3 regions of the Methylobacterium sp. E-016 genome follow, and region 1 is predicted to be linked to each of the others. Evidence: predicted binding sites of a transcription regulator. Region 1 holds the regulator's gene; each other region holds the start of a gene.

Evidence for each region. Region 1 encodes LexA, which represses DNA repair genes until DNA is damaged. Its sites were predicted from a motif close to TGTTCNNNNTGTGTTCNG; they were not measured.
Region 2: the regulator LexA is predicted to act here: its motif matches at 2,055-2,072, upstream of uvrA (excinuclease ABC subunit UvrA).
Region 3: the regulator LexA is predicted to act here: its motif matches at 2,576-2,593, upstream of recA (recombinase RecA).

The regions. Positions count from the first base shown of each region.
Region 1 is NZ_JAKSYF010000072.1:67,593-71,360, forward strand. It holds gene MKK68_RS07630 (ComEC/Rec2 family competence protein) at 1-2,304, shown strand, start outside; gene lexA (transcriptional repressor LexA) at 2,298-3,038, opposite strand; gene MKK68_RS07640 (NAD(P)-dependent oxidoreductase) at 3,210-3,768, opposite strand, start outside.
Region 2 is NZ_JAKSYF010000140.1:92,883-96,650, forward strand. It holds gene uvrA (excinuclease ABC subunit UvrA) at 1-1,910, opposite strand, end outside; gene MKK68_RS21115 (hypothetical protein) at 2,211-2,462, opposite strand; gene MKK68_RS21120 (methyl-accepting chemotaxis protein) at 2,868-3,768, shown strand, end outside.
Region 3 is NZ_JAKSYF010000201.1:13,773-17,540, reverse strand. It holds gene rpsL (30S ribosomal protein S12) at 1-58, opposite strand, end outside; gene MKK68_RS28280 (hypothetical protein) at 881-1,282, shown strand; gene recA (recombinase RecA) at 1,420-2,514, opposite strand; gene cckA (cell cycle histidine kinase CckA) at 2,651-3,768, opposite strand, start outside.

The sequences.
Region 1 (3,768 bases):
ACGTCGGCATCAGGCCGCTTCCCGTCGCCCGCCGTGCTCGGGCCGGCCGTGCGCGGCTGGGTCGTCGGCGGGCTCGCGATCGAGGCCGAGCAGCGGCGGCTGTTTCCCTGGCTCGCGGTCGCCTTCGGCGCCGGCATCCTCGCGTTCTTCACCGCCACCGACGGCATGCCCTCGCTCTGGGCGCCCCTCGTCGCAGCCGGCGCCTGCGCCGCGACCCTGCCGTTCCTCGGTGCCCGGCCCGCGGCGCTGGCCGTCGCCCTCGGGCTGATGGCGGCGCTCCTCGGCTTCGCGGCGAGCGCCCTGCGGGTCGCGCAGGTGGCGGCGCCGGTGCTGACCCGCACCATCATCGCGCCGCTCGAAGGCCTGATCGAATCGCTGGAGGAGCGTGAGGAGGGCGCCCGCCTGGTGGTGCGGGTCGCGAGCCTCGGCACGATGGCCGCGGCCGAGCGGCCGGTCCGGGTGCGCGTCTCGTTCAAGAAGGCGCCGCCCCTGCGGCCGGGCGACTTCATCGCCGCCACCGCCCGCCTGCTGCCGCCCCCCGAGGCGGCCCGCCCCGGCGGCTACGATTTCGCCCGCGACGCCTACTTCCGCGGGATCGGCGCGGTCGGCTCGCTCCTCGGCAAGATCGCGGTGAAGCCGCCGCCCGAGCCGGCGCCGTGGTCGCTCCGGCTCGCGGCCGCCGTGGACGACGCCCGCAACGCGCTGACCCGCAGGATCACCGACGCCAACGGCGGCCAGGCGGGCGCCGTCGCCGCCGCCCTGGTGACCGGCAAGCGCGGGCTGATCGCGCCGGCCACCAACGACACGCTGCGGGCGGCGGGGATCTACCACGTGGTCTCGATCTCGGGGCTCCACATGGTGCTGGCCGCCGGGGTCGTGTTCTGGCTCGTCCGCGCCGGCCTCGCCCTGGTGCCGTTCCTGGCGCTGGCCTGGCCGATCAAGAAGATCGCCGCGGCGCTGGCGATGGTCGGCGTCACCGCCTACTGCGTCTTCTCCGGCTGGGACATCGCGGCCGAGCGTTCCCTCGTGATGACCCTGATCATGCTCGGGGCGATCCTGGTCGATCGCCCGGCGCTCAGCATGCGCAACCTCGCTCTCGCCGCGCTCATCGCGCTCTCGCACGAGCCGGAAGGCTTGCTCGGCCCGAGCTTCCAGATGTCGTTCGGGGCGGTGGCCGGCCTCATCGCCTGCGCCCGCCTGATCGATGGAGGGATGTTCCGCCGCGACGGGGCCGGGCGGATCGGCCGGCTGATCGCGCTGTCGCTGACGACGGTGGTCGGCACCCTCGGCACGACGCTCGTGGCGCAGGTCGCGACCGCGCCCTTCGCCACCTACCACTTCCAGACCGTCCAACCCTTCGGGCTGATCGGCAACGCGCTCACCCTGCCGCTGGTCTCGCTCGCGGTGATGCCGGCGGCGGTGCTGGGCATCGTCGCCTACCCGTTCGCCCTCGACCAGCCGGTCTGGTGGCTGATGGGACTGGCGGTGCGCGGCATGCTGACCATCTCCAGCTGGATCCAGGGGCTCGGGCGCGCCAACGTCGTGGTCCCGGCCTTCGGCACCGCCGCGCTCGGGTGCCTCGCCGCGGGGCTGCTGCTCGCGACGCTCCCGGTCTCGCGCCTACGCTGGCTCGCCCTGCCGCCGGCGCTGCTTGGGCTCGGCTTGGCGACGATGCCGGCCCGCTACGACATCTACGTCGACCGCCAGGGCAGCGGGGCGGCGGTGCGCCGCGCCGACGGCAGCCTCGTCGCCCTCGGGCGGCCGTCGAACTTCGTGCTGGAGCAGTGGCTGAAGGCCGACGGCGACGGCAGGCCGGGCGCGCAGGCGACGGGCGGTTCCGTTTGTGACCGGATCGGATGCACGCTTCGGTTGGCCGACGGGCGCGCGGTGGCGCTTCTGAAGGATCGCCGCGGCTTCGCGCAGGATTGCGCCAAGGCCTCGGTGCTGATCACGGCGCTCGCCGCACCGCCGGGCTGCGCCGCCGCCCTCGTCATCGATCGCGCCTACCTCGCCAGCCACGGCGCCGTGGCGATCCGCGTCGAGTCGAATGGCTTCATTCTGGCCGACACGCATGAGCCGGGACGGACGCTGCCGTGGCGCCCCGCGATGGTCCGTCCCCCGCCCCAGGGAACGGATGACGCGGCAGCGGGCGGATCGTCGCCCGCGGCCGAGCCCAAGCCGAAGGACGTCCCGTTCCAGGGCATGGCCGTACCGCCCCCCCGGGCGGAGGACGCCGACCCGGCACCCGACGATCCGGCCGCGGACGGCCCGAACCCGGAGATGCCGGGCGAGACCCTTCAGTAACGGCGCACGAGGCTAACCAGGCGGCCCTGGATCTGCACCCGATCCGGCCCGAGCACGCGGGTCTCGTAGGCCGGGTTCGCGGCTTCGAGCGCGATCGAGGAGCCGCGACGGCGCAGCCGCTTCAGCGTCGCCTCCTCGTCGTCGATCAGCGCCACGATGATGTCGCCGGTGTTGGCGGTGTCCTGCTTGCGGATGACCACGAGGTCGCCGTCGAGGATGCCCGCCTCGACCATCGAGTCGCCGCGGACCTCCAGGGCGTAGTGCTCGCCGCCGGCCAGGAAGTCCGGCGACATGGTGATCGCGTGGCTCTGGTTCTGGATCGCCGAGATCGGCGTGCCGGCCGCGATCCGGCCCATCACCGGGATCGACACCGCGCGACCGCTGTCGTCGACCATCTGCGTCGTGGAAGGACGCGGCGGCACGGCCTTCGAGCGCCCGCCCTCGACCACGCTCGGGGTGAACCGGCGCGGCGCGGCGGGAGCTGCCGGCACCGGGGCGGGCGCGCTGGAGCGGCCGGCGCCGTCGGGCATGCGCAGCACCTCGATCGCCCGAGCCCGATTCGGAAGCCGGCGCAGGAAGCCGCGCTCCTCCAGGGCGGTGATCAGCCGGTGGATGCCGGATTTCGACTTGAGATCGAGGGCATCCTTCATCTCGTCGAACGACGGCGGAACACCGTCCTCGCGCATCCGCTCGTCGATGAATCGCAGGAGATCCAGCTGTTTACGGGTCAGCATCGGCGCGGCTCGCAAGAATGCGCGGCCACACGAAGGTGGAGCCGCAGAAACAAAACACGAACACGTTAAACGTTCGTCAAGTGTTCCGCAAGGGTTCTCATCGGCCGATCCGACCGGTGCGTCGAATTTCGTCGCGCGCCGAGCCCCTTTTCGATCGCTGCGCTGCGGGGCTCAGCCCTCGAGGCTGCGGCGCACGGCGCGGGCGGTGACCGCCGAGACGCGCACGTTCGATTCCCGCGTCACGCCGGCGATGTGCGGGGTCAGGATGAGGTTCGGCACGTCGATCAGCGCCGCGCCGCCCGCGGCGTCCACGGGCTCCCGGGCGAACACGTCGAGCGCCGCCCCGCCGAGGTGCCCGGACCGAAGCGCCGCGGCGACCGCGGCCTCGTCCACGACGCCCCCGCGGGCGGCGTTGATCAGGATCGCGCCCGGCCGCATCCGCGCGATCGCCGCCGGCCCGATCATGTCGCGCGTCGCCTCGGTCAGCGGCACGTGCAGCGAGAGCACGTCGCTCGTTGCGACCAGCGCGTCGAGGGCCAGGCTCGCCACCGCGCCGTGCGCCGGGCGCCACGCGGCGTCGTCGGGCGCGAGGTGCGGGTCGAAGGCGGCGATGGTCATGTCGAGGGCCGCCGCACGGCGGGCGGTCTCGCGGGCGATCGCGCCGAAGCCGACGAGGCCGAGGCGCTTGCCGGCGATCTCGCGTCCCATCAGCGCGTTGCGCGGCCACGCG
Region 2 (3,768 bases), on a different contig from region 1:
GGCCCGACGTCGACCACGTAGTCGGCCTGGAGGATCGCGTCCTCGTCGTGCTCGACCACGATCACCGAGTTTCCGAGGTCGCGCAGGCGCTTCAGCGTGCCGAGCAGGCGCTCGTTGTCGCGCTGGTGCAGGCCGATCGACGGCTCGTCCAGCACGTAGAGCACGCCGGTGAGCCCCGAGCCGATCTGCGAGGCGAGGCGGATGCGCTGGCTCTCGCCGCCGGACAAGGTCCCCGAGCCGCGGGCCAGCGTCAGGTATTCGAGGCCGACGTCGACCAGGAACGACAGCCGGTCGCGGATCTCCTTCAGGATCCGCACCGCGATCTCGTTCTGCTTCTGCGTCAGCTTCTTCGGCAGCGCCGAGAACCAGCGGTGCGCCTCGCTGACCGAGAGCGCGGTGACCGCGCCGATATCCTCCATCGCGACCTTGACGGCGAGCGCCTCGATCTTCAGCCGCTTGCCGCCGCAGGCGGCGCACGGGGTCTCGCTCATGAAGCGCGAGATCTCGTCGCGCGCGGCGTCGCTCTCGGTCTCCTTGTAGCGGCGCTCGAGGTTGGGGATCACGCCCTCGAACGGCTTGTTGACGGCGTACTTGCGCATGCCGTCATCGTAGTCGAAGCGGATCGACTGCTTGCCGGAGCCGTAGAGGATGATCGCGCGCGCCGCCTCGGGAAGCCGCGACCAGGCCAGGTCGGTCTTGAAGCTGTAATGCCGGGCGAGCGCGTCGAGCGTCTGCCCGTAATAGGGCGAGGTCGACTTCGCCCACGGGCCGATGGCGCCGCGCTTGAGGCTCAGGGCCTCGTCGGAGATCACCAGCTCGGCGTCGATCCGCATCTCGTGGCCAATGCCGCCGCAGGTCGGGCAGGCGCCGAACGGGTTGTTGAACGAGAACAGCCTGGGCTCGATCTCCGCGATGGTGAACCCCGAGACCGGGCAGGCGAAGCGCGACGAGAGGGTGATCTTCTCCCGGGTCTCGCCCTCCGGCACGTCGGCGAACTCGATGTCGGCGATGCCGTCGGCGAGCTCGAGCGCCGTCTCGAAGGAATCGGCGAGCCGGCTCGCGATGTCAGCCCGCACCACGATCCGGTCCACCACCACGTCGATGTCGTGCTTGAGCTTCTTGTCGAGCTTCGGCACGTCGTCGATCGGGTAGTACTCGCCGTCGATCCGCAGGCGCTGGAAGCCCTTCTTCTGGAACTCGGCGATCTCCTTGCGGTACTCGCCCTTGCGGCCGCGGACCACGGGCGCGAGCAGGTAGAGCCGGCTCTTCTCGGGCAGCGCCAGGACGCGGTCGACCATCTGCTGCACGGTCTGGCTCTCGATCGGCAGGCCGGTGGCCGGCGAGTACGGGATGCCGACGCGGGCCCAGAGCAGGCGCATGTAGTCGTAGATCTCAGTGACGGTCCCCACCGTGGAGCGCGGGTTCTTCGAGGTGGTCTTCTGCTCGATCGAGATCGCCGGCGAGAGCCCGTCGATCTGGTCGACGTCGGGCTTGGACATCATCTCCAGGAACTGGCGCGCATAGGCCGAGAGCGACTCGACGTAGCGGCGCTGGCCCTCGGCGTAGATCGTGTCGAAGGCGAGCGACGACTTGCCGGAGCCCGAGAGCCCGGTGAACACCACGAGCTTGTCGCGCGGGATCGTCAGGTCGACGTTCTTCAGGTTGTGCTCGCGGGCGCCGCGCACCGAGATCACCCGCCGGTCGCGCTCCGCCGGCGTCTCCCGGTCGAACAGGCGCTCGAGCTTCGCGTCGACACCGGCCTCGGCCTCGACCGCCCGCGCGGCCGGGCTCGCCTTCGCGGGCTTCCTGGCGGGCGGCGCTTTCGCGGCGGGCGTCTTGGCAGCAGGCGTCTTATCGGCAGCAGGCGTCTTGTTGCCAGCAGGCGTCTTGGCGGCGACGGCTTTGGCCATGGCGGGGGCGGTCTTTCGAGGCGTCGACACGGGCGGGATCCGGCGATCGCGAAAGCGACCGCCGCGCCGGGTCATGTCGTCCGTCCGAAGCCTTCGGCAAGGTGCGGCGGGCGGGACGCAGGCCCGGCATGCTCGCGTGTCTGCTAGAACGAAACGCGTACGTGGGCAACTCGGCCCTTGTTCCGCGACGCGTCCGGCCCTGCGGCCGCCCGCATCTTTTCGCTGCGCCGGCCCCGTTCGGGGGGCGGCCGACGACCAGGATCACCGCGCGCCCGTGCCGGGCGCGCGGCTCCGGCGGGATTACTGCATCGCCTTCATCGCCGCCTCGGACGAGGAGGCCTTCGGGTTGGCCTTGCAGTAGGCGCGCATCTTCGCGTCCATCGCGGCCGCCTGCGGGTCGGCGGCGATCATCGCCTTGTCGGCGGCGCTCATCGAGGCCTGCGCCTGCGCGTCGGCCTTGAGATAGTCGGCGCAGGACATGTCGCCGGTCTGGGCCCGGGCGGCGGCGAGGCCGGCGATCAGCAGGCTCGCGGCGAGGATGGTACGGATCATGATGGCCTCCCAAGGGTACGCCCGGCGTCGTCGCGGCCGACCCGCCGCGCGCGCTCTCGGCGCCTCGTGATAGGGCGGCGCCGGGCGCGGCGTCTTGATCGGGCGTCCGGAATGCATGCCGCCGCGTCCCGATCCGTCGGCGGGATCGCGGATCTTCGCGCAGGTCCGGAAGTCGTGCCCGGGGGTCGCCCCGACGACGCGTCCGCATCGCCCGCCGATGTCCTGGTGTCCGGGTCCGCGAATACGCTGCCGACGGGCTCCCGCCGTTGAAGATCGCGCCCGCGACGATCGAACAGCGCATCGACCTGTGATGGCAACGGCGTCTTTACCGGTTGTAGCGCAGTCGTCCGTATCGACGCGGTGCGAAGACTTGGGATGCGTGGGCGAATGAAGACCGGTGTTCCGATGTCCTTGCGGGGACGCATCGTGGCGGTGGCGCTGGCGCCCTGCCTCGCCTTCGCCGCGGTGGCCGGTGTCGCGATCTCCGACCGGATGGCGCAGCGCGCCGAGATGGTCCAGGTCGAGGACCTTGTCGGCCTCGCCTCGCGGATCAGCGCCTTCGCGCACGAGGGCCAGCGCGAGCGCGGCGCCTCCAGCCTGTTCCTCGCCTCGAAGGGGTCGCAGTTCAAGGCGGAGCTGGTCGCGCAGCGCGCCCGCACCGACGCCGCGCGCCAGGGCCTCGCCGCCGCCGTCACGGCCGGCGCGGCGGCCTACGGCCCCGCCTTCACCCGCAAGGCCAACGCCTTCGCGCAGGCGCTCGACGGCCTGGACGCGCAGCGCAACGCCGTCGACGCGCTGAAGCCGACGGCGCCCCAGGCGGCCGCCGTCTATACCGGTCTGATCGGCGAAGGCCTCGGGCTGGTCCGCGCCCTGTCGGGCGTGATCGGCCCCGTCGGGATCGCCAACCACGCCGCCTCCTACGCCGCCTTCCTGACGATGAAGGAATATGCCGGCCAGGAGCGTGCCGCCGCCTCCGCCGCCTTCGCCACCGGCAGCCTCGACCTCGCCGGGATTCGCCGCCTCGCCACCCTCCAAGCCGACCAGGCCACCTACGAGGGCCTGTTCCGGTCCCGGGCGGAGCCGGCGCAAGGAGCCCTGCTCGATGCCGCGGAGGCCACCGCCCCGGCGCGGGAGGTGGCGCGCCTGCGCAAGGTCGCCCTCGAGACCATGCCCGGCGAAGCCCTGGCCTTCCGCGACGCCCCGCTCTGGTTTCGACTCGCGACCCAGCGCATCGACGGCCTCAAGGCGGTCGAGGACCACCTCACCGCCGACCTCGCCGCGGAGGCCGGCGGCGTTCGCGCGACGG
Region 3 (3,768 bases), on a different contig from region 1:
TGTTGCGGCTCCGCTGGATCTTCCGCGGCTGCGCGATCAGCTGGTTGATCGTCGGCATCCTGTGCCCTCTTCCTCCGGATCGCGACGAAGCGCGATCCCGTGCGACGTAACGTGGCTCCCTGCGGAGCCGCCCACGAACCTCCCGAAGGAGATCCGCAAAACGAATATGCGCCAGGGGCCGGTGAGGACCCTTGGCGCGCTGTCGGCAGAGGAGCACCCCTGTTAAGGCAGGCGCGCTCGTACCTACTGATCTGACGAGAACGTCAGGCGATGTGAGCCTTCGACGGTGGATCGGCGCGTCGTCGACGAATGGATGAGCGTGATGCTCAACCTCGTCAGCAGCCCCCGGGCCGTTCGAAGTGGCGCGCTTCTAGCCTCCATCGCTCGAGGGGTCAATGGTTTCCGGCCGATTATCTCGCATCCTACGAGAGGTTAAGGTTTTGTGCGGGACGGTTGCCCGAAGCGATCCGCCTCCGGGTCTCCGTGTCGGTTCACGCGCCCGGCGAGCGTGCGAATGTTGTGGTCTGCGTACCGCGAGGCCGCGGATCGTGTCGTCGGGCCTGTGCAGACCGGTCGCGGCGTTACCTTGGCGGGGCCGCTATTCCAGCCGGCGCTCGGGCCCGCGGCGACCACCTCCGCGCCCATCGGGACGCGTTCCCTGATCACTTCGACCTCCCGTAGCCCGCGTGAGGCCGGAGCTTGCTCGTCGGGTGGGCGACCTCGTCAGCGCGGCGCACCGTGCCGGATCGGGGCAGGTCGGGCACGGCCCGCTTCGACAGCGCTCACGGAAGATTAAAGCGATTCGTCGAATCGTCCGCTTCGTCGGGACGGCGCGATGCGCACCCGACCATGCGATGTGGCGACGGTCAGGGTGATGCGTATGGGTAGCGTTTCGAGTGCGGCCGAGAACGTCGTCCCCTTCCGGCGGATCGCCGCCGCGGGCCGGCCTCTGCCGTACGAGGGCGGCGTCGGCGAGGGCCAGGCCCGGCGCCGGTCCGAGCAGCGCGCGCTGATGGATGCGGTCTATGCCACGGGGACGCTCACGGTGGCGGCGGGCGACCGCGAGACCAAGCTGATCGCGTCCCGGCTGCAGGTCTACGGCTTCCTCACCGTCGAGGAGGTCGAGCCGGAAGGCTCGCTGCGCCGCCTGCGTCCCTCGGAGGCGATCCGCGCCCGGGCCGAGCGGCCGTGGCGCCTGTCGAAGCCGGCCTATGCCGGGCTCTCCGTGAGCATCCCGACGATCGACGACTTCCTGTTCGAGCCGGCCGGCTTTTCGGCGTGAGCCTTCGCGCCGTCTGAGCCGAGGCGTCGGCCAGTCCGGCATTCCCCATTCGGGGCTTCATAACGAAGAAGCGCGCCGCCCTCCCGGGCCGGCGCGCTTCTTCGTTTCGGTGTGCCGCTTCGGAGGGGCGGTGCGGACTACGCCTCGCCCTCGTCGAGCTCGTCCTCGGTCGGCTTGGCGTTCTCCAGGATCTTCTCGGCGACGAGCCCCGAATTCTGCCGGATCGACGTCTCGATCTTGCCCGCGATCTCGGGGTTGTCGCGCAGGAACCCCTTGGAGTTCTCGCGGCCCTGGCCGAGCCGCTGGCTGTTGTAGGAGAACCAGGCGCCGGACTTCTCGACGATGCCGGCCTTGACGCCGAGATCGATCAGCTCGCCGACCTTCGACACGCCCTCGCCGAACATGATGTCGAACTCGACCTGCTTGAACGGCGGCGCGACCTTGTTCTTCACGACCTTGACGCGGACCTGGTTGCCGATCGCCTCGTCCCGGTCCTTGAGGGTCGAGATGCGGCGGATGTCGAGACGGACTGAGGCGTAGAACTTCAGCGCGTTGCCGCCCGTGGTCGTCTCCGGGCTGCCGTACATCACGCCGATCTTCATCCGGATCTGGTTGATGAAGATCACCATGCACTTCGAGCGCGAGATCGAGCCGGTGAGCTTGCGCAGCGCCTGGCTCATCAGGCGGGCCTGGAGGCCGGGCTGGCTGTCGCCCATCTCGCCCTCGATCTCGGCGCGCGGCGTCAGCGCCGCCACCGAATCGACCACCAGCACGTCGATCGCGCCGGAGCGCACCAGCGTATCGGTGATCTCGAGCGCCTGCTCGCCGGTGTCGGGCTGCGAGATCAGCAGGTCGTCGAGCTGGACGCCGAGCTTGCGCGCGTAGACCGGGTCGAGGGCGTGCTCGGCATCGACGAAGGCGCAGACGCCGCCCTTCTTCTGGGCCTCGGCGATGGTGTGGAGCGCGAGCGTGGTCTTGCCCGACGATTCCGGCCCGTAGATCTCGATGACGCGGCCGCGCGGCAGGCCGCCGACGCCGAGCGCGATGTCGAGGCCGAGCGACCCGGTGGAGACGGTCTCGACCTCCGCCACCTTGTCGTTCTTGCCGAGCCGCATGATCGAGCCCTTGCCGAAGGCCCGCTCGATCTGGGACAGCGCGGCGTCGATCGCCTTCGCCTTGTCCTTGTCCACCATGCCGGGGGTTTCCACCACTTTCAGTGCGGCCTGAGCCATCGTGCGGCATCCTTATGCAGGGGTTGGGCGCGCATCTCAATGCGCTGGAACCTGCATTTGATGTACCCGTTTTGTTCTCATCGAGCAAGGGCAGAATCGGCTCGCCGAAGAGCCTTTTCCGCGCCTGCCCGCCGCCTCACGGCTCGGCCATCGTCGCCTTCACCGTCTCGACGAGCTGCTTCAGGCTGAAGGGCTTGGGCAGGAAGTTGAAGGTCTCGCCTTCCGGCAGGTTCTTGCGGAAGGCGTCCTCGGCATAGCCGGAGACGAAGATCACCTTGAGCTCCGGCAGGTGCTTGCGGATCTCGCGCAGCAGGGTCGGGCCGTCCATCTCCGGCATCACCACGTCCGAGACGACGAGGTCGATCTGGTGGCCGCCCTCGCGCACGATGTGCAGCGCGTCGATGCCGGAGGCGGCCTCAAGCACGGTGTAGCCGCGGGCCGACAGCGCGCGGCTGTTGACGGCGCGGACCGGATCCTCGTCCTCCACGAGCAGGATCACCCCCTGCCCGGTATGGTCGGCCGAGGGTTTTCGCGGGGGCGCCTTCGGGGCCGGCGGCGCGGGCGGATCGCCGACGAGGACGAAGCTTTCGCCCGGCGCCTGCGCTGCGGTGGCGGGAGCGGACGCGTCGGCCGTCGGGCTCGGCAGCGCCGGCGTCGGCGCCGGCTCGGGCAGCGCCGCCGGCTCGTGGCGCGGCAGGTAGATCCGGAAGCTCGTGCCCTCGCCCACGGTCGACTGCACGTCGATGGTGCCGCCCGACTGCTTGACGATGCCGAACACCGTCGAGAGGCCGAGGCCGGTCCCCTTGCCGATCTCCTTGGTGGTGAAGAACGGCTCGAAGATCTTCTCCATCAGGTCAGCCGGGATGCCCTCGCCGGTGTCGAGCACCTCGATCAGCACGTGGTCGCCGGCCGGCGCACCGCCGCGCCCGTCGGGCTTCGCGGCGGCGCCCGGGTCGAGCACGTTGGCGGTGCGGATCAGCAGGCGGCCGCCGCCGGGCATCGCGTCGCGGGCGTTGACCGCGAGGTTCACGATCACCTGCTCGAACTGGTTCACGTCGGCCTTCACCGGCCAGATGTCGCGCCCGTGCTTGAGGTCGAGCCCGACCCGCTCGCCGAGCAGGCGCTTCAGCAGCAGCGTCAGCTCCGAGAGCGCCTCCCCGACGTTCATCACCTCGGGGCGCAGCGTCTGGCGGCGGGAGAACGCCAGGAGCTGGCGCACGAGGCCCGCCGCCCGGTTGGCGTTCTGCTTGATCT